One region of the Modestobacter italicus genome, then DNA from elsewhere that is predicted to be linked to it. Evidence: riboswitches for the same ligand, from Rfam matches in the RefSeq annotation. Region 1 holds a riboswitch; the other holds the start of a gene.
What was found. A riboswitch is a leader RNA that binds a small molecule or an ion and turns the genes downstream of it on or off. The one in region 1 is predicted to bind thiamine pyrophosphate.
Positions count from the first base shown of each region.

Region 2: it holds a riboswitch for thiamine pyrophosphate, as region 1 does, so the genes downstream of both, MODMU_RS00495 (ECF transporter S component) here and thiM (hydroxyethylthiazole kinase) in region 1, are expected to answer to the same signal.

Region 1 is NC_017955.1:5,528,452-5,531,822, forward strand. It holds gene MODMU_RS26300 (flotillin family protein) at 1-1,304, opposite strand, end outside; gene MODMU_RS26305 (hypothetical protein) at 1,301-1,843, opposite strand; TPP riboswitch at 1,958-2,051, shown strand; gene thiM (hydroxyethylthiazole kinase) at 2,044-2,832, shown strand; gene thiE (thiamine phosphate synthase) at 2,832-3,371, shown strand, end outside.
Region 2 is NC_017955.1:97,681-101,051, forward strand. It holds gene MODMU_RS00490 (ABC transporter ATP-binding protein) at 1-536, opposite strand, end outside; gene MODMU_RS00495 (ECF transporter S component) at 671-1,279, opposite strand; TPP riboswitch at 1,278-1,380, opposite strand; gene fabG (3-oxoacyl-ACP reductase FabG) at 1,555-2,310, shown strand; gene MODMU_RS00505 (SDR family NAD(P)-dependent oxidoreductase) at 2,385-3,164, opposite strand; gene MODMU_RS00510 (hypothetical protein) at 3,189-3,371, shown strand, end outside.

The DNA of each region.
Region 1 (3,371 bases):
GGTGCCGAGGCGGCGGCGACCACCTCGGGCAGCACCTTGACCAGCATCTCCAGGATCGCCGCCTCGCCGTAGGTGGCGAAGGCGGTGGACCGGGCGTCCATCGCGGCGGCCTCGGCCTGCCCGCGGGCGAGGATCGCCGCACCCTCCGCCGCGCCCTCGCGCTCGACGGCGTCGGCGATCGCCTGCCGGCGGAGCTTCTCGGCCTCACCGCGCTTGGCGCCCTCGATGGCCTCCGCCTCGGCCAGCGCCGACCGCCGGGCCCGCTCGCCCTCACCGGACAGCCGCGCCTGCTCGGCGGCGGCCTGGGCGGCGGCGATGGTCGCCTGGCGCTGGGCCTCCGCGGTGAGGATCGCCGAGTTCTTCCGACCCTCCGCCTCCTGCTCGACGCGGTACCGCTCGGCGTCGGCCGGACGGCGCACCTTGGTGTCCAGCTGCGCCTGGGTGAGCGTCGCCGTCCGTGCCGCGACCTTCTCCTGCGCGGCGAGGACCTCCTGGTCCTGCGCCGCCTGGGCCAGCGGCCCGGCCGCCGCGGCGCGGGCGGTGGCGGCGTCGGTCTCGGCCGCGATCTCGGCCTTCTTCAGCGCCAGCTGGCGCTGGGAGACCGCGATCGCCTCGTCGGCCAGCAGCTGCTCCTGCTGCGCGGCCTGCCGGGCACGCGCCTCGGCGATCGAGGCCTCCTTGAGCACCCGGGCGGCCTCGGGCCGGCCGAGGTCGGCCAGGTAGGTGCCCTCGGCCTGGATGTCCTGCAGCTGGAACGTGTCCAGCACCAGCCCCTGCCCGGTGAGCGAGGACTCGGCCTCCTCCGCCACAGCCGAGGCGAACGCGGCCCGGTCGCGGATGATCTCCTCGATGGTCAGCCGGCCGACGATCGAGCGGAGCGCGCCGGCCAGCACCTCCGAGGTGAAGGTGTCGATGCCCTGCTGCTGGGCCAGGAAGCGCTGCGCGGCCGCCCGGATCGACTGCTCGTTGCCGCCGACCTTGACGATGGCCACGCCCTCGAGGTCGCACTTGACGCCCTGCTTGGAGACGGCGCCGCGGATGGCCACCGGGATCCGCCGGCTGGACAGGTCGATCGAGTGCAGCTTCTGCACCACGGGCAGCACGAACACGCTGGCGCCCATGACCACCTTCTGGCCCGACATGTCCCGGCTCACCGCGCCGTCCGTGCCGGTCACCGAGCGGCCCTGCCGGCCGGTGACCAGGAACGCCTGGTTGGGGCCGGCCACCTTGATCCGGGACAGGACGAGGAGCACCAGCAGGACGACCAGGACGGCGATGCCGCCGATCGCGTAGAGCAGCGTCACGGGGTGGTTCCTCCGGGATCGGGAGCGGTGGAGACGACCTCCACCGAGGTGTCGGTCGGGGTGTCGACCACGTAGACCGGGGTGCCGGCGGGCAGCGCGACCTCGCTGCGGGCGTGGTACTTCAGCTGCTGCCCGGCGACGCTGAGCCGGACCTCGCCCAGCCCCCCGGCGGGGACGCCGGAGACGACGACCCCCTGGGCGCCGATCAGCCGGCTGCTGGTGAGCGTCGGTTCGGTGGGCATGTCCCGCAGCGCGGCGGACAGCCGGACGGCGCCGGCGGCGAGCGGCAGGGCGACGAGCAGACCACCGAGGACGGCGAGCAGCACGGTGACCGCGCCCGGCAGCTCGGGCACCAGGGCGGTGACCGCAGCCCCGCCGAAGCCGATGCCGCCGACGAAGGCGGCGATCGCCGGCAGCGAGAACGGCCCGTCGGCGTCACCGTGGCCGAGCTCGCCGAACTCGCCCACGACGAGGGCGAGCACGAGCACCAGGAGGCCGACCGCGCCGATCGCGAGGAAGGCCACCGCGATCGGGTCCACATGACCTCCCCAGGACGGGCGGAGGCACAGAGTCGCAGGTCAGGGCGGTGTTGATCAAGCGGCTGCCCCGGCCGGGTGAGGCGGGGGCCGTCCGGGCGGGCGGTGCTAGCGTCGAGGGACGACACGGGGTGTCCCGCCCGGGACTGAGATCACACCCGTCGAACCTGCTCCAGCTGACACTGGCGAAGGGATGTCCGGCGATGGACGCCACCTCTCTGCGCGCTGCCACCACGGCGCTGCGCGACTCCGCACCCCTGGTGCACTGCCTCACCAACACCGTCGTCCAGACGATCACGGCCAACGCGCTGCTGGCCGTCGGCGCGGCGCCCGCGATGGTCGACGAGCCGGCCGAGGCCGGGGAGTTCGCCGCCGTGGCGTCCGCGGTGCTGGTCAACGTGGGCACCGTCCAGCAGCGCACCGCCGAGGCGATGCGGATCGCGGCCCGGACGGCGTCCGAGGTCGGGACCCCGTGGGTGCTGGACCCGGTCGCCGTCGGCGGGCTGACCTTCCGCACCGAGCTCGCCGCCGACCTGGTGCAGCTGCGGCCGGCCGTCGTCCGCGGCAACGCCTCGGAGGTGCTGGCGCTGGCCGGGGCCGGCAAGGGCGGCCGCGGCGTGGACAGCACCGCCACCCCCGAGGACGCCCTGGAGGCCGCCGGTGAGCTGGCCCGGCGGACCGGCGGGGTGGTCGCGGTCAGCGGCCCGGTCGACGTGGTCACCGACGGCGAACGGGTCGTCCGGGTCGGTGGCGGCTCCCCGCTGCTGACCCGCACGACCGGTGCCGGCTGCGCGCTGGGGGCGGTCACCGCCGCCTACGTGGCCGCGGCCGGTGACGTGATGCTCGGCACGGTCGCCGCGCACGCCCACGTCGCGCTGGCGGCCGAGGCCGCGGCCCGGATCGCCGACGGGCCGGGCACGTTCGCCGTCCGGTGGATCGACGCCCTGGACGCCGTGGACGGCGACGCGCTGGTGCGGGCCCAGCTGAGCTGATGCGCCGCGCGTTCGACCCAACGCTCTACCTGGTCACCGACACCGCGCTGTGCGCGCCGCGGTCGGTGCCCGCGGTCGTCGCCGCCGCGGTGGCCGGTGGGGTGACCGCCGTGCAGGTGCGGGACAAGACGGCGAGCCGGCGGGACCTGCTGGCGCTGACCCGCGCGGTGCAGGAGGTCCTCGCGCCGACCCCGCAGGTGCGGCTGGTCGTCAACGACGCGGTGGACGTCGCCCTGCTCACCGGCGCCGACGGGGTGCACGTCGGCCAGGACGACCTCCCGGCCGACGAGGTGCGCGGCCTGCTCGGCCCGGACGCGCTGGTCGGGGTCTCGGTCGGGTCGGCCGCCGACCTGGACGCCGTCCTGGCCCTGCCGCCGGGCACCGTCGACCTGGTCGGGCTCAGCCCGGTGTGGGCGACGCCGACCAAGCCCGACGCCGGGGCGGCGCTGGGGCTGGCGGGCACCCGGGAGCTCGCCACCCGGGCGCGCGCCGCCGGGCTGACGTCGGTGGCGATCGGCGGGGTGCACGCGGCGAACGCC
Region 2 (3,371 bases), 140 kb from region 1:
TCGACGTCGTGGTCGACCACGACCAGGGTGGCCGACCGGTCGGCCACCGCCCGGACGACGGCCGCCCGGACCAGCGCCGTGCCCTCCGGGTCGAGCTGGGCGGTGGGCTCGTCGAGCAGCAGCAGCCCCGGACGCGGGGCCAGCGCACCGGCGAGCACCAGCCGCTGCTTCTGGCCGCCGGACAGCGCGGCGGTGGCCCGGTCCCGGCCGAGGGTGAAGCCGACCGCGTCCAGGGCGGTGTCGACCGCGGGCCAGATGAGCTCCGGCGGCGTCCCGGTGTTCTCCAGGCCGAACGCCACGTCGTCACCGGCGCGGGTCATCACCAGCTGGGAGTCCGGGTCCTGGAACACCATGCCGACCCGCTGCCGCCGGCGGTCCGGGGCGTCGCCGTCGACGGTGAGCTCGCCGGCGACGTCCCCGGACTCGGGTTCCAGCAGCCCGCCCAGCGCCCGCAGCAGCGTCGACTTGCCCGCGCCGGAGGCGCCGGTGAGCAGCACCCGCTCGCCCGGGAGGACGGCCAGGTCGACGTCCCGCACCGCCCAGGCCCGCCGGGAGGCGTGCCGGAACCCCCACCCGGACAGCCGGATCGTTGTTGCACTGTGCTGGAACGGCCTCGTCCCAGGGGCCCGAGGCGCGCGGAGCGTGTCGCGGGGAGGGACGTGGTCCTTCGTCACACCCGGGTGCGGCCGGAGGCGAACGAGGACAGCGCGCCGCTGGCGGCCAGCGCGCGGGTGAGCGCCATGCCGCCGACGCCGGCGACGGCGACGGTGCTGGCGACCACCAGCAGCAGGTAGGTCGTCTTCCAGCCGCCGGTCCAGTCCGGGTAGTAGTTGACGAAGTCCAGGACGGCGGCGGCGACCCCGGCGAAGGCGGCGGCCAGCAGCGCCTGCAGCCAGCCGAAGCGCTTGTAGCGGAACAGCGCGAAGCCCAGCTCGGCGGCCGCGCCCTGGAGCAGGCCGTAGAGGATCACCAGGCTGCCGAAGTGCGAGCCCAGCAGCGCCTCGACGGTGGCGCCGATCAGCTCACCGAACAGCGCGGCGCCGGGCTTGCGGACGATCAGCGGGATGACGACCGCGGCCAGCAGCCAGACGCCGTAGAGCACGGCCTGACCGGGCGGGAACGCCGCGAACGCGGGCGCGACGGCGCTGGAGAGCAGCGACCACGCCCAGAAGACGACGCCGAAGGCGACGCCCAGCACGGCGGTGACGACGATGTCGACGGTGCGCCACCGCGGCGTCGCCGGGGCAGCATCGGACGGACGGACGGCCTGAGCGGCCATGGTGCTCCTCCAGACTCCCTGCGCCGGCATGACCCGGATCAGGTTCGAGGGTCTGCGGTTGCCCGCACTCTCAGCGCCGAAGCGCTCCCCTGTCGTGTGTGTGCGCCCACCCTAGACCGGTCGGACCGGGGCGGCTGCCCGTCGGGTGGCCGCCCCGGGCACCCGGCAGCCGGACGCGCGCCCGGCGTGCGGTGTACTGGTCAGTAGCCAGACGGGTGCGCGCAGCGGGGGAGGGCCTCCACGCGGCCTGCCGACCAACTCGACGAGGAGATGCAGTGGCACAGCAGCGGACGGCGATCATCACCGGGGCAGCGCGGGGCATCGGCGCGGCCGTCGCCCGGCGGTTCGCCCAGGACGGCATGCAGGTCGCCGTGCTCGACCTGGACGAGGCGGCCTGCAAGGGCACCGTCGAGGAGATCCAGCGGGCCGGTGGCGAGGCGCTCGCGGTGGGCGCCGACGTCGCCGACGAGAGCTCCGTGGCGGCGGCGGTGGAGCGGGTCGCGCAGGAGCTCGGCGCGCCGACCGTGCTGGTCAACAACGCCGGCATCACCCGGGACAACCTGCTGTTCAAGATGAGCGTCGCCGACTGGGACGCGGTCATGGGCGTGCACCTGCGCGGTGCGTTCCTGATGAGCCGCGCGGCGCAGAAGCACATGGTCGAGGCCGAGTTCGGCCGGATCGTGAACCTCTCCAGCGTCTCGGCGCTGGGCAACCGCGGCCAGGTCAACTACTCCGCCGCCAAGGCCGGCATGCAGGGCTTCACCAAGACCCTCGCCATCGAGCTGGGCCGCTGGAACGTCACCGCCAACGCGATCGCCCCCGGCTTCATCGAGACCGAGATGACCGCGCAGACCGCCGAGCGGGTGGGCGTGCCGTTCGAGCAGTTCAAGGAGATGGCCGCCAAGCAGATCCCGGTCGCTCGGGTGGGCCAGCCCGAGGACATCGCGCACACCGCGTCGTTCCTGGTCAGCGAGGGTGCCGGCTTCGTCTCCGGCCAGGTCATCTACGTCGCCGGCGGCCCCCGGGATTGAGGCTGGAACGGGTTGAGCCGCACCAGGCAGGGTTGAGCCGCGTGCTGACGCGGCTCAACCCGTCTGCAGGCGGCTCAACCCGCGCGGCGCTCCGGCCCGCCGTGGAGGCCGCGGCGGGCCATCGCGGCGGTGAGCGCCGTCCAGGCCCGGACCGGCACCAGCCGGGCGAGCTTCATCGAAACGGCCATCGGGAGCGGGAACACGATCTCCGCCTTGTCCCGGGCGATGCCGTCGGCGATCGTCCGGGCGGCCGCCTCCGGCTCGATGAGGAACGGCATCGGGAAGCGGTTCCGGTCGGTCATCGGGGTCCGCACGAAGCCCGGTGACACCGTCTGGACGACGACGCCGCGCGGGCCCACCGAGCCGCGCAGCGCCTCCAGCAGGTTCAGCAGCGCCGCCTTGCCGGCGCCGTAGGCCTCCGAGCCGGGCAGCCCGCGGTACCCGGCGACCGAGGCCGTCCCGACGACCCGGCCGCGGCCCGCGGCGAGCATCTGCGGCAGCACCGCCTCCAGCGTGTGCACCGCGCCCATCACGTTGACCTGCAGGTGCTCGGCGAACAGCGAGGAGTCCCACGGTTCCACGTGGAACCGCGACCACGTCCCGGCGTTGAGGACGGCGACGTCCAACCCGCCCAGGGCCTCGCGCACCGCTCCGCCCGCGGCGACGGTGGCGGCCCGGTCGGTCACGTCGAGCGGGACGACGACCATCCGGCCCCCGGCGACCTCCGTGAGGGCGTCGACGCTGCGGGCGCTCACCGCCAGGTGCGCGCCCCGGTCGGCGAGCTCGCGGGCCAGCGCCGCGCCGATGCCGCTGGACGCGCCGGTGACCCAGATCCGTGCGCCGGCGATCTCCATGCGCACAGCCTGGATGATGGGCACGTGGCAGCACGCAAGGGGGCGAAGCGGGCGGCCCCGGCACCGCAGCTCGGCCGCGGCGAGTTCGTGGCCTGGCCGGGTGGCCCGACGGCCGTCTACGACCTGCTGGAGCGGCTCGCCGCCGTGGCCGGGGACTCGCCGGACGCCGGCACCCACGGCATCAGCCTGGACCGCACCCGGCTCGTC